DNA from 4 places in the Glaciecola sp. SC05 genome. Region 1 is predicted to be linked to each of the others. Evidence: predicted binding sites of a transcription regulator. Region 1 holds the regulator's gene; each other region holds the start of a gene.
What was found. The regulator FNR, encoded in region 1, switches genes on or off when oxygen is low (the NO sensors DNR and NnrR bind a similar motif). The targets are predictions, from matches to a motif close to TTGATCTAGATCAA.
Positions count from the first base shown of each region.

Region 2: nrdG (anaerobic ribonucleoside-triphosphate reductase activating protein) is a predicted target of FNR. The motif match lies at 2,785-2,798, and genes of this name have one in related genera.
Region 3: AB9H30_RS06625 (universal stress protein) is a predicted target of FNR. The motif match lies at 1,818-1,831, and genes of this name have one in related genera.
Region 4: hemN (oxygen-independent coproporphyrinogen III oxidase) is a predicted target of FNR. The motif match lies at 2,859-2,872, and genes of this name have one in related genera.

Region 1 covers NZ_JBGIYY010000002.1:191,274-196,177, reverse strand. Annotated here, with positions in the region: gene AB9H30_RS02695 (heavy metal translocating P-type ATPase) at 1-2,024, shown strand, start outside; gene ccoS (cbb3-type cytochrome oxidase assembly protein CcoS) at 2,032-2,298, shown strand; gene AB9H30_RS02685 (sulfite exporter TauE/SafE family protein) at 2,291-2,959, shown strand; gene fnr (fumarate/nitrate reduction transcriptional regulator Fnr) at 2,986-3,723, shown strand; gene uspE (universal stress protein UspE) at 3,846-4,751, shown strand; gene ttcA (tRNA 2-thiocytidine(32) synthetase TtcA) at 4,898-4,904, shown strand, end outside.
Region 2 covers NZ_JBGIYY010000010.1:31,408-36,311, forward strand. Annotated here, with positions in the region: gene glp (gephyrin-like molybdotransferase Glp) at 1-80, shown strand, start outside; gene AB9H30_RS10650 (YbaN family protein) at 85-447, shown strand; gene nrdD (anaerobic ribonucleoside-triphosphate reductase) at 453-2,270, opposite strand; gene nrdG (anaerobic ribonucleoside-triphosphate reductase activating protein) at 2,257-2,727, opposite strand; gene moaE (molybdopterin synthase catalytic subunit MoaE) at 2,974-3,438, opposite strand; gene moaD (molybdopterin converting factor subunit 1) at 3,441-3,686, opposite strand; gene moaC (cyclic pyranopterin monophosphate synthase MoaC) at 3,673-4,182, opposite strand; gene moaB (molybdenum cofactor biosynthesis protein B) at 4,179-4,763, opposite strand; gene AB9H30_RS10685 (molybdenum cofactor guanylyltransferase) at 4,750-4,904, opposite strand, start outside.
Region 3 covers NZ_JBGIYY010000005.1:167,493-172,396, reverse strand. Annotated here, with positions in the region: gene AB9H30_RS06630 (cytochrome ubiquinol oxidase subunit I) at 1-692, opposite strand, end outside; gene AB9H30_RS06625 (universal stress protein) at 1,303-1,725, opposite strand; gene AB9H30_RS06620 (DUF3240 family protein) at 1,852-2,154, opposite strand; gene AB9H30_RS06615 (efflux RND transporter permease subunit) at 2,144-4,904, opposite strand, start outside.
Region 4 covers NZ_JBGIYY010000009.1:20,477-25,380, reverse strand. Annotated here, with positions in the region: gene AB9H30_RS09720 (NADPH:quinone oxidoreductase family protein) at 1-836, opposite strand, end outside; gene AB9H30_RS09715 (acyl-CoA dehydrogenase family protein) at 859-2,076, opposite strand; gene AB9H30_RS09710 (histidine phosphatase family protein) at 2,093-2,752, opposite strand; gene hemN (oxygen-independent coproporphyrinogen III oxidase) at 2,933-4,321, shown strand; gene AB9H30_RS09700 (hypothetical protein) at 4,478-4,904, shown strand, end outside.

The DNA.
Region 1 (4,904 bases):
ACGAACTAAAACTCTCGGGCATCTTAGGCAAAATGAAGTCCATTGGTTACGAGTCACTGCCATTTCAGGCTGATAATCATGAAGCATCGTTTAAAAAAGAACAAAAAGCATACTTAAAAAAGTTAGGCCTCGCGGGCATAATGACGATGCAAGTAATGATGTTGGCCATGGGCCAATACTTTGATATTTTTGGTAATATCGACCCCGAAGCCATTGCTTATTTTAATGCGGTCAGCCTCCTGTTAACCACCCCCGTTGTGCTGTACTCCGGCAGTATTTTTTATGTGAGCGCCATCAAAGCCCTTATGGCGAAAGGCGTGAACATGGACGTTCCGATTACCATTGCCATTGTTGCTACTTATATAGCCGGAGTATTAGCGGTCAATAAAAATACCGGTGAAGTGTATTTCGAATCAATCTGCATGTTTGTATTTTTCTTACTGATCAGTCGCTATTTGGAGCATCGTGCGCGCCATCGAGCCTCAGAAATATCGTCAAATATGTTAAAACTAATTCCGGTAACAGCCGCGCGCTGGGAAAACTCCGAATGGGTCACCGTATTAGCAAAACAACTAGCTACCGGCGATAAAGTGTTGGTCAAGGCCGGCGAATCTATCCCGATTGATGGGATCGTATTAGAGGGCAGTTCAACTGCCGACGAGTCTATGCTGACTGGCGAATTTGAGCCAGTACGTAAGCGCGCAAACGATAAAGTGTTTGCCGGCTCTGTGAATCAACAGGGCAGTATTACTATTGAGGTCACAAGCAGTCTCAAATACGCGATGATGAATCAAATACTGCGTTTACAAGAAGCGGCCATGGGCAGTAAGCCCAAAATTGCCCTTATCGCCGATAAACTGTCTCGATATTTTGTTAGTGTAGTGCTGCTAGTAAGCGCCCTAACCTATTGGTATTGGTGGTCACAAAACGACCCGCATGCATTTTGGATTACGATTTCAGTATTGATTGCGACTTGTCCATGTGCCTTAGGATTAGCCACCCCATCTGCTTTGACCTGTGCAATGGCAAAACTTAATAAATTAGGAATATTGCTAAAACGCTCCGACGCGCTAGAACAAGTCACGCATGCCACCGATATTGTGTTTGATAAAACAGGCACCCTTACACAAGGCGCATTTTCTATTAGCCAACAGTGGCTCTCCACTTCGCCTAAGCGCATCAATCCGCCGCTAGGTGGCGAAGGTAAGTCTAACAATCCCCCTCATAATTACTTATTGGCTTTAGCCAGTTTTTTAGAAACTCGCTCGGAGCATCCAATAGCTAAAGCATTTACCGAACCCTTTGCTGAGTTTGGTTTCAATATCGAGCAGTATCAGATAGAAATTGGCAAAGGAATATCGGCTACAGTCAACGCTCATCAATGTTATATAGGGTCTAAAAAGTTTGTACTGAGCCAAACTGGTCAACAAGATACGTCTGAATGGGAGGGCGCGAATGTGTTGCTGGCTATCGAGCATCAAGTTGTTGCGGCCTTTTGGCTTACTGACACAATAAAAGACGACGTGAAACAAGTATTAGCTAACATTAAACAGTTCAATTTGAGTATTCTAAGTGGTGATGCACAGGTGAATGTCAGTCATATTGCAGAGCAGCTCAATATTCCCAATGCCATTGGCGCCTGTCCACCCGAAGCGAAACTCGCCTATATTAAACAGCAACAGGCACTAGGTAAGTCGATGATAATGCTTGGTGACGGCATTAATGATGCACCTGTATTGGCCGCCGCTGACGTATCTATTGCGGTAGGCAATGCATCTGATTTAGCCAAGAATGCCGCCGATATTGTCTTGCTCAATACCAAGTTAACCGCGCTTAATGACGTGCTGACGATGGCAGCGCGGACTAAACGAAAAATCAAACAGAACATTGCGTGGGCGCTCGGCTATAACATATCAGTGTTACCATTTGCCGTTATGGGCGTATTAACTCCTTGGCAGGCAGCTTTAGGGATGTCCTTAAGTTCAATAATAGTGGTATATAATTCCACTCGTTTAATGCGATAATACTGCGATGAGTATCATATTTGTTTTAATCCCACTGGCCATCATTATTGTATCTATTGCAATTGGAGTGTTTTTTTGGGCGGTAAAATCCAATCAATTTGACGATCTAGAACGTCAGGGCTACAGCATCTTATTTGATGACGACATTAAAAAATCTGATGTTGATGTGGCTGTAAAAGCAGAGCCAGAGCAAGGCCAAGCCTCCAGCGGAGCAGACATAGCAGCAAAACCCCAAAAACAGAATACCCTCAAGTCTACTGAGTCAAATGACTGAAATTGGCCTGCTATCAGCATTTTTGATGGGCTTAGCTGGCGGTGTTCATTGCATCGGCATGTGCGGAGGCATAGCAAGCGCATTTACGTTTGCAATCCCTAAACAAGCATCACCGAGTTTCTATATTGTTGCCTACAATGTCGGCCGGATTTTGTCCTATAGCGTGGCTGGCGCATTCACAGGTTATCTAGGGGCTATCGCCAGTAGCAGTATGACTACGACTTTACCTATTCTAACCTTGGTCAGTGCGTCGTTTTTGATTCTTCTAGCTCTTTATATTAGTAACTGGTGGAAAGGTTTGTCGTATTTTGAGCGGATCGGCGGTCATCTGTGGCGTAAAATACAGCCACTGTCAAAAAAGCTGTTACCTTTTAAACATCCGGGCTATGCCCTCGCTTACGGCATGGTTTGGGGCTGGCTTCCCTGTGGGCTAGTTTACACCGCATTAACTTGGTCATTAGCTTCGGGAAGCGCATTAAACGGTGCGTTGTTTATGCTGCTATTTGGACTAGGCACCTTTCCAGCGCTGATTGCTACAAGCCTGGGAGCCAGCTTTTTAGTGCCATTACTGCAACATAAGTTAACGAGAAATATTATAGCCATTAGTCTAATTCTTTTCGCATTTGTTTTGATTTTGCCAATAATTCAAGGTATAACATGATCTAAATATTTATAAGGAGTGTAGCGATGGGCAATAGTGCCGAGCTCTCCATCCACTGCCAAAGTTGCAGTTTTAGCCACCTTTGTTTACCGGTAAGTCTAAGCAAGACTGAATTAGAAAGCCTTGACGATATTATCGAACGTAAGCGCCCTCTTCATAAGCACGACAAACTTGTCAAAGCTGGTCAGGTCTTTCATTCCCTATATGCAGTGCGTTCTGGCTCATTTAAGTCATACATTAGTGATAAAGACGGCGTTGAACAAATTACGGGCTTTCATTTTCCCGGCGACATTATCGGTTTTGATGCTTTAAAAGACAATATGCATCAAAGCTACTCCCAAGCTCTTGAAACGGCGATGGTGTGTGAATTGCCCTACGACACATTAGACGCAGTATCTGAGCGTTACCCTGCATTACGTAAACAAATCATGCGTTTCATGAGTGCTGAAATCAAACACGACCATGATCTGATGATGCTGTTAAGTAAACGCAGCGCTGAAGAGCGCTTGTTGCATTTCATTAACGATTTATCGAAACGCTTTGACGAACGCGGTTACTCAGCCAAACAGTTTAATCTATCGATGACCCGTAACGAAATTGGCAATTATTTGGGTTTAACCGTCGAAACTATAAGTCGCTTGCTCACCCGCTTTCAAAAAGAGGGTTTAATTAAAGTAGATGGCAAACTCATTAGCATAGTGGATTTTGATGGTGTCAGGCAGCGTATGCCTGAAAGTGAAATGTCTTTTTCGGCATCTAATTAACTTTTTAACCCTTCATTGATCTAACACAAGGTGGCGGCATGCAGATGCTGACCACCTTTTTTATTGTGTTTTATACTAAGATCAACAAACCCTAGAGCTATAACCATCAGTGGAGAGCACATATGTTTAACTGTTCACGAATTTTAGTGGTATTTGACCCCTATCATGATGTTCAACCGGCTTTTGACAGAGCCTGTTTCCTAGCCAATAAACTGCATGCAAATATTCTGTTAGTCAGCTGTATTTATGATGAAACCTACGATATGACGAACTTTCTGAGCACTGACCAACGCGTGGATATGAAGGCCGCATTGATGAATGGTCAAGTTAAGGCCATGAATCAGTATATAAACAAATGTGGGGCGGTGAATGTAGAGATTAAATCAGTTTGGCATAAATCGCTATATCGCGGGATCATTGATACCGCAACTCACGAACACTGTGATTTAATTGTAAAAAGTTGCAAAGAACACAATAAAATCGCTCAAAAAATATTTACTCCGAATGATTGGCATCTGCTGCGCTTCAGCCCCATGAATGTATTGATGGTTAAAAACCACGACTGGCCTGAAAACGGCAACATAGTGGCTGCTATCAGCATAGATACAAATGACAAAGTGCATAATCTATTAAGTGAGCGAGTCACTCAGATCAGCGCAGATTTATCACAACTGGTAAAGGGTAGCTTACATTTAGCCAACACTTTTGCCGGCGCACCTATGCATGTTGCGATAGAGGTACCAAGTTTTAACGCTCAGGCATACAACCTTGATATCCAAGCAAAACATGAGAAAGAAGTGAAGGCAATTGCCAAACTGCACAAATTACCAGATCAAAATATACATGTTAGCGAAGGCTTACCTGAAGATGTTGTGCCCGGCCTTTGTGATAAGCTCGATGCAGAGTTACTAGTTTTGGGTTCAGTTGGCCGCAGAGGAATTTCAGCAGCCCTGTTAGGCAATACTGCGGAACATATTATAGATAGAGTCAACTGTGACACGCTAGTGATAAAGCCGCAGGTTCAATGAATTGGATATTTGACCACGCTGACTAGCTTTCTATCGATTTGCGCGCAATATTCACGCATGCAGTAGATGAAAAAACGCCGCAAATTTCGTATACTTGCGGCGTTTTCATTTTACTCAATGTTTTTAATACGGATAAAGCACAGACTATGTCAG
Region 2 (4,904 bases), on a different contig from region 1:
CGGTGCTAGAAAATGTGCGCGACGCAGTGTCAGAGGGTGAATCGGTAAACATTTTACCTTTTAGCACTCTCGTCAAGTAGCCTAATGCGGCGCGGGTTCCTCTTATGTTTAGGCTGGTTATTTTTCGCGCTAGCTGTTATCGGCGTAGCTTTACCCTTAGTCCCCACTACGCCATTTTTATTGTTAGCAGCCTACTTTTTTTCACAAAGCTCTGATCGGGTTCACCAGATGCTAATGAACAATACGTATTTTGGTCCAGTGATAAGCGATTGGCACACTAATCACGTAATACGGCTCAAGACCAAATGCATTGCGAGCGTTTTAATGCTTATCATGATCTCCTACCCACTGATTTATATGATTAACAACTATTGGGTTAAAGGATTTGTAATAAGCATCATATTGGCCGTGTTAGGATTTATTTGGTCCAAGCCGAGCGCAATTTAACCTTACTAAACCTCATGTGCCTCGTCAGGTGATGCACTATACTCCTTAGTTTGTCGATGATAGTGGCGTATATCATGCTCATCTCGCCTACCTTTACTAAATGCAGAGACTCGCTTTAAGTAGCCAATTACACGCGTGCCATAATCAATATCTTTTGAATTACATGCGCTACAAGCAGATAAAGTACGTTTATCGATATGCTCGCACTCATTGCATATTGTAATTTTTACGTTAATGCAAAAGTAGTTACAACCCGCTTGAGCTGCGATGTTTAAAATCCGCAGCGCGTTTTTTTCTGTTAAGGTTTCTTCTAAATTGACATGAAGCGCAGATCCACCATCGAGATAGCGCGTCATTTCATGCCCATGCATGAAAAATTTATCGAGATGATTAATACCCGCATTTTCAACGGCATAAAAATATGAGTTATAACAGTCTCGCGTGACCCAAAATCCATCTTCTCGATCCCATTTGGCATTTTTTACACCAAGGTTTTCCGCCGGCACAAACTCAGTGTTGAACATATATCCATATTCTTTGTTAGCGCGCTTATTGGCGTCGTAAATAGTTCTTAAATGTTGCTGAACAAAGTGCTTATAGTCGCTATTATTATCGACTCGAATGCCTAAAAATTCGGCGGCCTCGACCATGCCATTTATGCCAATGGTAAGATACTGTTTTTTTAAATCGATGAAACCCGCGCTATACACAGAAAGCGCGCCTGCTGTTAAATACTCCTCAACGAGCGCGCGATAAGCAACTTGATACTTTTGAATATTCTCAACCGTCTTTTTAATGTCCATACCTTTTTGAATAAGTCGATTCATATTCATGGTAATGACATTAATCGAGCCTGTAGAAACGCCACCGGCACCTAAACTGTATGAAAAGGTATTGTCTGAAATTTCATTACGCAAGCGACAACATGATGCCAGAGAGTCTGGGCTGTCAGATTGATACACAAAAAATGACGCGCCTTGACTCATTGAGCGAGCGCACATTTGCGCAAAGCCTGCATCTTTAACTGCTCCATTTTCCGTCAGCATCGCAGCGGTAACGACTGGAAATGTCAAAATAGCTTTGCTCCTTTCTTGGGTAAACCAGTCAACAAAAAAGCCTTGAAGTTTTTCGATACTTTGCCACTTAGGAGCGGTCATATCAGGAAACACAAAACCTCCAAACATGGCGTCAAAGTAATACTTGTCGTATAAGGATATATTCCAAAATACGCTTTGGTAACCTCTGGCGGCTGCGGGCTGGTTAATCGCATAGACCACATGTTGTAGATGATTTTCTATTTCTTTTTTATGCGTGGTCAGATACTCGCTGCCAAGATCTTTGCGCGCAAAATAATCGAAGTACATTAAAAACTCTACTGTCGCAATGGCGCCAGCAAATTGTGCACTAATGGCAAAAACTAAGTTCACAAAGCTGCCACAAAATGATGACAGATGCTGTGGGGCTTTCGATTCGCCGCCAAGTTTGGTTAAGCCATCTAACAAGAACGGATACATGGTAATAGATGCACAATAGGGTTTTAAGCTCGTTTCGTCATGCACATATATTTCATGTTGACGAATTTGTCGCTCATATTCTTTGGCCAACGGGGCGCCAAAAAGCGTTTGTATTTTTTGTTTGACCGACGCACGATTAACTTGAATAAAGAAGTCTTTCATAAGCTCAGCTTCTAAAGTAGCAATATTTTTACTCGTTACGTTAGCGTTTGCGTCTAAAGTCGCGCCATCGGCGGCATTGTCGGCTCCTAGATAGTTAGCAATGAAATCTAGCTTATGATTAATGTGTTCTTGATTAAGTGGTAGCATTGAGTGAAGACTCCTGAAATTTAATGTTTAGTACTTGCCCATTTGCAAGCTCTATAAAGCGCTGATTAGTGTTGGGGTTTTCAAGTCCACCTAGCGTGCGAATATATGGACCTGTTTTTATATAAGTAAGTAAACTTTTAAGTGTGTCGGGTACGTCGTTAAGACCCGTATATAAACAGGTACTCATGCCGCTTTCACGTGCTTTTTTTAGTTTTGAACATAGTGCTTCTAAGCACCATTCTCCGCCAAAAAACAGCACACAGCTCACATATTGAGAGTACTGAGTTAGGTAACGGTTAAAGCGTTCATCACTCAGATGGGTACCTGCAGTGCTTGGCCAAGTATCTTTGCTATGACAGCCTTTACAACGTAAAGGGCAACCAGTAATGGTAAAGCACAAGCTAATATGATCTGGGACTTCTTGAAATAAAACCTGGGGCTCGAAAGAGTTAAACATTAACACTCCAAAACACTATATGTAGTGTTTTTATACTCCTCAAACACAACATGTAGTATGATCTGGATCAAAGTTTCACCTCTTAAAATGCGATTAAATGGTGGGTTTTCCCACAAAGCCGAGACGCCAATGACTTAGGGATTTTAAAACAATAAAGGGACGCAGAGCGCGCTAGAGGCAAGTGCTAATGTCATCGCTTATGCGATAAGGACATACAACAAAAAATACGACGATAGAAAACAGGTTTTATAATGATGAATGGGGCTCAAACCAACGCTTTATCGCTTGATGATCACTGGATTTAGTTTCCACCCATTTCAGACCTGTTGATGTGCCTTCCTGCTTCCATAAAGGCGCATTGGTTTTTAGGTAATCCATAATAAATTCTGTCGCTTCAAACGCATTCTTTCTATGTTTTGAGGTCACACCAACAAACACAATTTGTTCGGTTGCCTCAAGCTGCCCCACTCGATGAATCAAGCGAATATGACCGAGCTCCCAGCGCTTTCTTGCAGCTGAGCAGATTTTCATCAGCGACTTTTCGGTCATACCAGGGTAATGTTCAATGACAACACTCGATACCGCACCTTGAGGATTGAACTCTCTCACCAAACCGGTGAACGTTACGATAGCGCCATCACTGTCCGCATTATCCCGAAGTGCTTGATACTCAACACAGTGCTCAAAATCCTCTTGCTGGACGCGTATCATAATTATCCACCCGTTACCGGAGGGAAAAACGCAATTTCATCCCCGTCATTTATGCGCGCATCTGCACCACAAAGCGTTTGATTTACTGCTATGAGCACATCATTTTCTTTTAATACGCTCCACTGCTCGCTTTTTTCTAATAATTCACGAAGCAGGTCACTGACAGTCCTTTGACCTGAGTACTCAAAATTCAGAGACGCTACACCAAGACGTTCTCGTAGACTTGCAAAAAATTTAATTTGGATCATTTTCTCGCCTCCAGACGCCAGACTTACCGCCTGATTTTTCTAACACTCTTATAGCATAGATGATCATGCTTGGATCTGCCGCCTTACACATATCAAATAGAGTCAATAGCGCAACCGACACCCCCGTTAACGCTTCCATTTCAACGCCTGTTACCCCATCTAATTTGCAATGACATAACACGCGAATTTCATTATGTTGTTCATCCATTTCAAAATCGATACTAACTTTACTCAACATCAATGGATGGCACAGTGGAATTAAGTTGGCACAATTCTTACTCGCCTGTATGCCGGCTATCCTAGCGGTGCTTAACACATCTCCCTTTGCCATTTTGTTCTGCTGCACTTTTAACAGTGTCTCAGCGCTCATCGAGATAGCGCCGATTGCTGTTGCCTCTCTTCTTGTCTCTTGTTTGCCTGAAACATCCACCATATTAGCCGCGCCATGCTCATCCACGTGAGTTAGGTTAGCACTGCCGATTGTGGATGTACTCATGAGCGGGAGCTACAAAGCTGCTGCTGAAATTGACTTGAATCATTAGCATCTGATTTGGCAGCAATATCGACACGCTTTAGATGGGGAACAAAGTTGCAAGGTCCTTGTGCACCATCTAGCTGCTGCTTAATAATGCCGTTCCACGCTGTTTTGCATGCACCCGTCGACCCCGGCACACAAAAAATTACTGTGTTATTGGCTAAGCCAGATATTGCGCGGGATTGAATGGTCGAGGTTCCAATTTCTTGATAGCTCAAATGCCTGAAAAGTTCGCCAAAGCCTTCTACTTCCTTATCAAATAGGGGAGCGACCGCCTCAGGCGTTGAGTCTCGTTGTGTAAATCCTGTACCGCCAGTAATTAATATCGCTTGCACATTCGGATCAGCGATATACTCCGATACTCTCGCTCGAATAAGGTAAACATCGTCTATCACGATATCTCGGCGAACGACTTGATGGCCTTGGTCACTGGCGCTTACGGCCAAAAACTCGCCAGACGTATCAGTGGTTTTATCTCTAGTGTCAGATACGGTAAGCACCGCGATATTTAGCGCTTCAAACGTTTTATTAGAATGACTCATAGCGCACCTCCTGTGTATTTGGTTGATGATTTTTCTCAAAGTGTTGCATTGCGAAGCGCCATTGTTCAGGAGTATTGGTATTAAATGTTTTTGAATCCGCACTTGCTCGAAGCTCTAGCATCAAAAAGTGTGAACAAAGCC
Region 3 (4,904 bases), on a different contig from region 1:
GGTGCTAACACCAATAAAAACCAAAGTGCGACCGAGAGTGCTTTTCGGTTTGCTTCGAGCTCACGCTTTTGAAGAATAAACCAGGCACTGACACCAGCAACTACAAGGGCAGCAGTTAAAAACGATGCCAATGCCATATGCGCAAAACGGTAACCAAATGACGGGGTAAACAAGGCTTCTGTCCACGAGCGCACATAATACATACCATCGATGAGCTCAAGGCCTTGAGGTGTTTGCATCAGTGAGTTAGCAGACAATATCCAGAACGATGAAATGAAAGTCCCCGTTGCAACCATGATTGCCGCAAACAAATGCACACCCTGAGGGACTTTGTCACGGCCAAATAGCAGCACACCTAAAAAGGCGGCTTCTAAGAAGAACGCGGTGATCACTTCATAGCTTAGCACCGGCCCTAAAAAATTTGCCGTTGCGTAAGAAAAGTTGCTCCAATTCGTACCAAATTGAAAGGACATGACAATGCCCGACACCACACCAATACCAAAGACCACTGCAAACACCTGAATCCAAAATTTAGACAGCTTCTGCCAAATTGGATTACCGGTTTTAAAATGTAGCGTTTCAAAACCAGCGATAGTGCTCGCCAAACCAATGGTAAAGACCGGAAAGATAGCGTGAAAACAGACCACAAACGCGAACTGAATTCGGGATAATATAAGCGGATCTAAGTCCATGTTTATACCTACTTTTAAAATGAATAATATTCGATGCGCATCCAAAACAGGCCAATGACGTCACTCATACATTGAGCAAAGAGCAAGCTTTGCAGCACGACACGTAGGTGATATTGCACAAATCGATCCATATGTAGCAGCGCAATTGAATGAAAAGACTCGGGGTTTATTTTTGATAAGTCATTTGCTGTGATAAAAAACAAAATGGCAATCACGAATTATCAGTAACTAACTGTTTTAAATTAAGTATTTGTTTTTTAAACATGAAAAAAACAAATGCTTGAACAGTATTTTTTATAGATTAAAGTGCCAGTACACTCTTCTTTTTAGACTAAAAGTTAGCAATTTATTGGCTCTAATTAATGGTTATTGTCATATGTGTCATTTAAATTCGCCATATATGTCAATTGTGTAGGGCCTAAAATGGCTTGCAGCCGAGCGATAGAATTTGCGTGAGACCTATAGCCTTCGTGTTGGGGCTACTGGTTCACTGGCAGGTGATTATATTGTTCGCAAGCACGGCGCTATTCTTATAATGCAGGCAGCATGGAATTTCTGGATACCCATACAAGTGATGTTATTTGGTAAAGCTGACTCACATAGAAAACAACTAAATTTTAACCGCTAGCACGTCCTGCTTTACGCCATGTAAAACTGCGTTTGCGGTAGAGCCTAAAAGCAGCTTCAAACCGCTTCGCCCGTGGGTGCCAATCACAATTACATCAGCATGAATTTTTTCAGCCTGTTTTTGAATTTCATCGGATGCATAGCCAAGCAATGAATAAGCACGCTCGGCAGGAATGCCATGATCTTTTGCTATCTGCTGTAACTTTTCGCGTGATTGCTTGTTAATATTATCCACGAAATCTGTTTCAAAAGCCGCGCCATAGGGCTCAAAATAGACATGCGGGAGGGTCGCATGAATCAATGAAACCTCAGCGTCTTTATTGGCTAACTGCAATCCTCTTTCCAATACCGGTTGATAAACCGCAAACACGTCTAATGCGATGAGTATTTTTTGATAAGCAAGCATATTTCACCCCTTTTTGTCGTTGTCTTTTGTTTTAACAATATCTATTAGATGTTAACTTGCTTATATACTACTAGGCTTTTAGCCAAGCTGATTTGATTTGAGTCAACAATGTTAATGCACAAAATATCAGCCGGCATACAATACAGGTGTTACCCAAAACCGAAACTTTAGCTCCTTAAAGGATGTTTTTACCAGCGCTATTAAGGCTTCGGTTTGCTGTATTTCATGTAAGACCTCAAAGCGATAAAGATCTTTATAACCCTCTACTTGCTCTTGAATATTAAAGTGGTTGTTTTTAGCGCTAAAGCCCTGAATTTTCGACAAACTAAAACCGCTCAGACTGGGCTGGGCGATTAAGGTATCAACCACCTTATCTTTAATGGCTTCTGGCACCATCAGTACCAGTAAATTATGTGTGTTACTTGTCATGTCGTTTTTCCAGCCAAATGTAGAATACAGGGATAAGGAATAAGGTGGTAAAGGTTGAAGTAAACAAGCCGCCAATTACCACAATCGCAAGGGGTTTTTGGATCTCCGCGCCGGGGCCAGTAGCTAAGGCCAGCGGCGCCAATCCAAACATGGCGGTAGTGGCGGTCATCAGCACCGGACGCAGGCGTTTTTTGCCTCCTAGCACCACACGCTCTATCACATTATTTAGTTCAAGTTTTAATTGCTCAAAGTAGCTCACCATTACCACGCCGTTTAGCACGGCGACACCCAGCAAGGCAATAAAGCCAACGGTGGCGGGCACTGATAAAAACTCGCCGCTCAGGTAAAGCGCAATCACCCCGCCCATGGCTGCAAAGGGAATATTCATCAAAATAAGACCGGCGGTTTTAAATGAGCCGAATGTGGTAAACAAAATCAGCAAAATAAGCAGCAAAGAAATAGGCACCACAATGAGTAAATTGGTTGAGGCTCTTTGCTGATTTTCAAACTCCCCGCCGTAGGTGATGGTATAGCCCAACGGCAGCGAGATGTTTTCAGATACCAATAGCCTAAGTTCATCTACAAAACCTACGATGTCGCGACCTTCTACGTTACTGGTCACTACAGCAAAGCGGTTGCCATTTTCCCGCTCAATCATAATAGGTCCACTCTTCATGCCAATATCTGCAATGTCGCTCAGGACCAATACGCTTGCATCAGGCATGAGCACATTGAGTTGCTGTAAATCTGCGATGCTTGCCGGCATTTCAGGATTCAAAACATTACGCCCTAAAACGATTGGCGTGATTTTTTTACCTTCAATAAACTGAGAAACCTGCACCGTCTCTAGCTGAGACTGTACAAATGTTGAAAGCTGTTCAATGTTCATTTGAAAACGCGCTGCGATGTTAGGATGCAAACGAATACTTAAATAATCTCCGCCCTCAGTAACCGCGGTATTCACATCTACCGCACCTTCTATCGACTTACCTAACTCACTAATTTCTTGGGCTAGGCTTGCTAAACTGTCGATATTATTTCCAAAGATTTTAATTGAGACATCACCGGTACTGCCGGTAAGCATTTCAGATACGCGCATTTGAATGGGCTGAGTAAAACCAAAATTAACACCAGTAAAGCCTTGCATTACCATTCTTATTTCGTCAATCAGAGCCTGTTTGTCTGCAAATCGCCAGGTGCTTTTAGGCTGCAGCTCCATGAAAATGTCGGTTTCATTTAGACTCATCGGATCTAAGCCTATTTCATCAGAGCCTACCCGAGAAACAATCTGTTTTATTTCAGGAATGTTTGCCAGCAAAGCATTTTCGATTTGAATATCCAATAAAGTTGAAGCCTGCAAAGTGATACTCGGAGACTTTTCGACCTGTACGATAATGTCGCCCTCGTTCAATACCGGCATAAAGGTCTTCCCCAAAAACAAAGACAACACCGCGCTTAAACCTAAGACACAGAGTGTGGCAACAATGACTACCTTAGGCGCGCTGACCACAGAACGAACTAAGGTTTCGTAGCGGTTTTGCAGCCACATCACAAATTTTGGCTCGCTGTTTCCTTCAGGGCTAAGTAAAAAAGATGCCACCGCGGGAATAAGCGTTAAGGATAAAACCAGCGAAGACAGCATGGCAAACACAATAGTTATAGCCACTGGCTTAAATAGCTTGCCCTCTAGGCCATCGAGAGTGAGCAGCGGCATAAACACGATGATCACGATAATGGTGCCCGATACCACCGGCACTGCCACATCTTTGCAGGCCCTAAAAATAAGATGCAGTTTAGGCATATTTGGGTTTTGCTTTAAACCGTTGACGGTATTTTCAACCACCACTACCGAAGCGTCTACCAGCATACCAATCGCAATAACCAAACCGCCCAAACTCATAAGATTGGCCGACATGTTAAATTGATGCATGAGTAAGAATGTACATACCGCCGAAAATGGCAATATGAGAGACACCGCAATCGCAGCGCGCAAGTTGCCTAAAAAGGCCGCTAAAATCACTATGACCAAGGCAATCGCCACAAATAATGCTTCTTGAATGGTGCCAATGGCGGTATCGATAAGGTTTTTACGATTATAGAATACGTTTATGTCCGTGCCGCTCGGCAAAGTGGCTTCAATCTCAGCGAGTTTTTCCAGCACTGATTCAACTACCATTGCGGTATTGGCGTTTTTCAATGAAATGACAATGGCTTGGGCCGTTTCTTCGCCGTTTCTGGTCACCGCGCCGTAGCGAGTCAAATGCCCTATTTCAACGCTGGCGACTTCGCTTAATCTAATCGCGGTGCCGTTGTGATGAGCAATCACCATATCTGCGAGCGCCTGCAAATTTTCCAATCGACCTTCGGTTCTGACCACTACAGCATCGTTGCCAACGTTCAGTCTACCGACACTGCCATTTTGGTTGTTCGCATCAATCACCGCCTGTAATTCAGCCATATTCATAGCAATTGCTGAGAGCTTTAGAGGATCAGGTGTTACTTGGAAGGTTTTGGCAAAACCGCCAAGAATATTCACGTCTGCCACCCCCTCGATAGTTCTTAACTGTGGTCGCACTTCCCATTCCAACAGTTGGCGGCGCTCTATCAGACTGAGGTCGGGGTTTTCTAAGGTAAACATGAACATTTCGCTCAAGGGCGTGCTCATTGGCGCAACTCCACCTGACACACCAGCGGGCAAGCTTGGCATCACATTGTTTAAGCGCTCTGCGACCTGTTGGCGAGCCCAATAA
Region 4 (4,904 bases), on a different contig from region 1:
ATATTAGCCACGAAATCTTTCGGTTGATGCGCCATAAACGAACCCCAAAATACGCCAACTACCGAATAGCCTTTGACCAGCGCTAAGTTGATAGGGAATTTGGGGATTTCGCCACCCGCAAAACCAATCACCAACAAACGACCCGCCCAGGCCATCAGGCGAGAGCATGTGTGGAAAGTATCTCCACCAACACACTCATAGACTACATCAACACCTTTGTTGTCGGTTGCGGCTTTCACCGCTTCTTTGAAGTCTTGCTTAGTATAGTTAATGGTGATGTCCGCACCATTTTGTTTTGCAATTTCGCACTTTTCATCAGTCGAACAGGCAGCAATGACGATTGCTCCCATTTGCTTACCAATTTGTACGGCCGCTAAGCCCGTACCACCGGCAGCCCCTGTTACCAATAGGGTCTCGCCCGCTTGGATTTGCGCTCTTTGTTTTAATGCATGGTGGGCGGTAGCATGTGCGGTAACCAATCCCGCCGCTTCCTCTAAGGGAATGCTATCGGGGATCGGCATCACTTGCGCTGCTGGAATAGCGACTTTTTCAGCATAACCGCCTAAACGACAAATACCTAAGACCCGCATACCTACTTTGAGATGCTTTACATCCGCACCCACTGCACTGACCGTCCCGGCAACTTCAGTGCCCGGAATAAACGGTAAGTCAGGTTTAAATTGATAGAGACCTTGCACTAACAAACTGTCGGGAAAATTCACGCCGGCGGCTGCCACATCAATAAGCACTTCAGAAGCACTTATTACAGGGTCAGCGACCTCTTCATATTTTAAGTCTGCAACTTGTGCAAACTCATGACAAACAATTGCTTTCATTTACGAATCCTTTATCAATGTTCTATTGCGCTTTTTTTGCTTGGATAAGATTACGGCCTAGCTGCATCATGTGCACTTGATCTGGACCATCGGCTAATCTGATCGTACGGGCGTATGCATACGTTGCAGACAATATCGAGTCTTGCGATGTACCCTCCGCGCCATGCAGCTGAATTGCTTCATCAATGACGTCACAAGCCATTTTAGGCGCAACAATTTTGATTGCAGCGATGATGTTTTTAGCGACTTTATTGCCGTATCTATCCATCTGGTCAGCTGCTTTCAATGTGAGCAAGCGCGCCTGCTCTATTTTGCAGTACATCTGCGCGATGCTTTCTCTGACGCTTTGCTGTTTAGATAAGGGCTGACCAAAGGCAATGCGTTGCTCAACACGCACACACGCTAAATCTAGTGCTCTTTGTGCACAGCCAATTAGGCGCATACAATGATGTATACGACCCGGACCAAGGCGTCCTTGGGCGATTTCAAACCCACGACCTTCGCCTAAAATTAAATTCTCTGCGGGTACACGCACGTTTTCAAACAATACTTCCGCATGTCCGATTGGCTCGTCTAAATAGCCCATCGCCGACATCGGTCTAACTACCGTGACACCTTTAGTATCCAAAGGAACAAGAATTTGTGACTGTTGCTCATGGCGAGCGGCCGAGGTATCTGTTTTGCCCATCACGATCAGTATTTTACAGTTCTCATTCATCGCGCCGCTGGTATACCATTTGCGACCGTTGATCACATATTCATCACCGTCTTTGCTGATCGATGTTTCAATATTGGTCGCATCAGATGAAGCGACTTCAGGCTCTGTCATCGCAAAACCTGAACGAATCTCTCCGGCTAGTAATGGCATTAACCACTGTTGCTTTTGTGCCTCACTACCATATTTTGCGAGCACTTCCATATTGCCCGTGTCAGGCGCGCTGCAGTTAAATATTTCACCGCTGAACATGACTTTGCCCATCTCTTCACATAAAGGCGCGTATTCAAGGTTGCTTAAACCGGCTCCTAAGGGGAGGTATTCACTGGGCAAAAACAAGTTCCATAAACCGGCCGCTTGCGCTTTGGCTTTTAGGTCTGCCATTAATTCTGGCGTGCGCCACATATTCGGGTTATGGGCTACCATGTCATGATATTGCTGCTCAACTGGATATACATTTTCATCCATAAAAGTGTTTAGGCGCTCAAGCAGGCCTAGGGTTTTTTCGCTGTAATCAAAATTCATGGGAATTGACCTTATATTAACTATACGTAATCAGATGCTGTCGCTCTGGGTGATCTAAATGGGGTACATTATTAAAACTGCTTAGCTGTGCACTGTTTTTATTAAAGAACACATGATGCACACTGGTATTCTTGATTTGTAAATTGAAGTCGATGGCTTTTTGAATTTGCAGACCTAGCATCTGCATAAAGCACACGGCGATTGCACCACCGGAGCTGACTACCAACACTTTTTTGTCGGATGATTTAAAAACGGCCTGAGCGGCATTGTGAACGCGGGTCTCAAAACCTTGCCAATCTTCATCGAGATCAGGCAGTTTTTCTTCAGACCATGCAAGCATGGCTAACTTGAGTACTCGATACCAATCACTGCGCGGAGCACCTTTTGCTGGCTGCTGTTCTGGATGAACCGATAAATAGGCGCTAACCACGGCATTAAAATCAAATTCATTCCACCCCGTGTCAATCTCTGCGCTGTCAAGAGAGCCGACAATACCTTGAGCCGTTTCTCTGTGACGCACCATGTCGCCGGTAATGGTTCGGTCAAAGACAATGCCGCGTGACGCAAAGTAATCGCCCAGGTGCTGGCTCTGCTGATGACCCAGCTCACTTAACTTGTCGTAATTTGCGCTGCCAAAAGACGCTTGCCCGTGCCTGACTAAAAAGAGTTCTGCCATATTGTACTATTTCGACTTATTGTTAAATTCAGGTTAATGGTTTTTAGTCACTAAGTGTAATTGATTGTGTTGATAATGAAGCATTCATCTTAAAAATACGAAAAGCTTAATCGAGATCAAAGTTATCTATTGGCGCATTCCATAGAATGCTTGCACATATTAAAGCTCAGAGTGTATAGCGTGCCAGATTCAATTAATCATTACTTTGACCAAAAGGTCATGCAAAAATACAATACTGCGGGACCAAGATATACCTCCTATCCTACTGCAATCGCATTTGAACCCCTAGAAAACTGCAGTCTTCTCAGCAATGCTCTATCGACACTTTCACGCACCACAGATGCCAATAAACTATCTCTTTACATGCACATTCCTTTTTGCCATTCGCTTTGCTATTACTGTGGCTGCAATAAAATTGTTACTCGTCACGCTCACAAAGCCGATATTTATTTAGATTATTTGATTAAAGAAATACAGCAACAAGCAAAACTAGCAAGCGGCTGCAGCGTTGACAGCCTTCATTTGGGCGGCGGCACGCCAAGTTTTTTGAATAAACAACAGTTAAGCAGACTGCTGCAAGCCACAAAAGATGTCTTTCATTTTAACGACAGTGTAGAAATGAGCATTGAGGTCGACCCAAGAGAAATTAAGCTAGATTACGCCGATGAATTAGCATCCTTAGGCTTTAGCCGCTTAAGCATTGGTGTTCAAGATATTGACAATAAAGTACAGCAGAGCATTAATCGTGTGCAAAGCACACAGTTTATTAGAGATTTAATTAGCCGCGCCCGAGCGGCAGGCTTTGCGTCAATTAATCTTGATTTGATTTACGGCTTGCCGCATCAAACTGAAGCCAGTTTTCAGAACACATTAGATGAAATGCAGTTAATGTCGCCCGACCGCATATCCTTATTTAGCTATGCGCACATGCCACAGTTATTCGCCGCACAACGTAAAATTAAAGATGACTACTTACCAAATGCTGAGGCTAAATTTGGCTTATTTAGACAGGCGATTAGCCAGCTAACGGAGCAAGGTTATGAGTTTATCGGTATGGACCATTTTGCCAAGCCTGAAGACGAACTGAGCAAGGCAAAAAATGCGCAACGTTTATTTAGAAACTTTCAAGGCTATACCACAAGCCAAGCAAATTGCACCTTAGGTCTTGGGGTATCTGCGATTAGCTGTATCAAAAACGTATATGTACAAAATCATAAAGATTTAAAAGACTACTACCGCGCGATCGATGCCGGCCAAAGCCCGAAAGTAAAAGGCATCGCACTCACCGCAGATGACGAAATACGCCGTGCATTGATCCACGGTTTAATGTGTAACTTTGGCATAAATAAAGACGCATTCGCCCATCAATATAACATCGACTTTGATGATTACTTTGCTAGCAGTCTTGCAAATCTGAAGCCTTTTATTGATGACAAGTTGGTCACCCACAGCGACACTGACATTCAAATTCATGCGAGAGGCCGACTGATCGTGCGCAACATATGCATGAGTTTCGATCAATATCTCGATAAGCCACTGCATCAGACTCGATATTCCAGGGTGATCTAAGGCTTTACAGAGCCGTTCGCTTAGGCCTGCTACACAGTGCTGTAAATATCTTTGCGCTAACGATTAGCATTTTATTTGAGCGGTTCTGCTGGAAAATTAAAAAAAAACGATTAACATGCTTCCAGCCATTTTTTAATTTTCAAGGAACGAATCCATATGCTTTACCGCCTATTTATTGCTGTATTAATGAGTTTTGCATTAGCGCTAAGTGCCAATGCTGTTGATTTTGTCAATCTAAAAGATTTTCCAGAGTGGTTTCAAGAGTCTATTGCTCGAGAAGTTAAGCTGGATAAAACTTCACAACTTAAGCTTGAGCAGTTTAATGTGGATGCAGAAGTCATCGGGGCTTATACGCTTGCTGATGATAGCGACGGCACTTGGTATTACACCATAGATATCGGTACGCCCGCTCCGGTAGAGTGTTATGTATTTAGCGAATTCGATGGGCCAGCCACGTCTTTATATTCCGTAATTGACTTTGGTTTATCTGGCGCGGCAAGTATATACGACAAAGCGCTCACCAGTAAAAATAACTACTATCTCAATACTGGCGTAATTGGTGACACCCCATTTTTGGCATTAG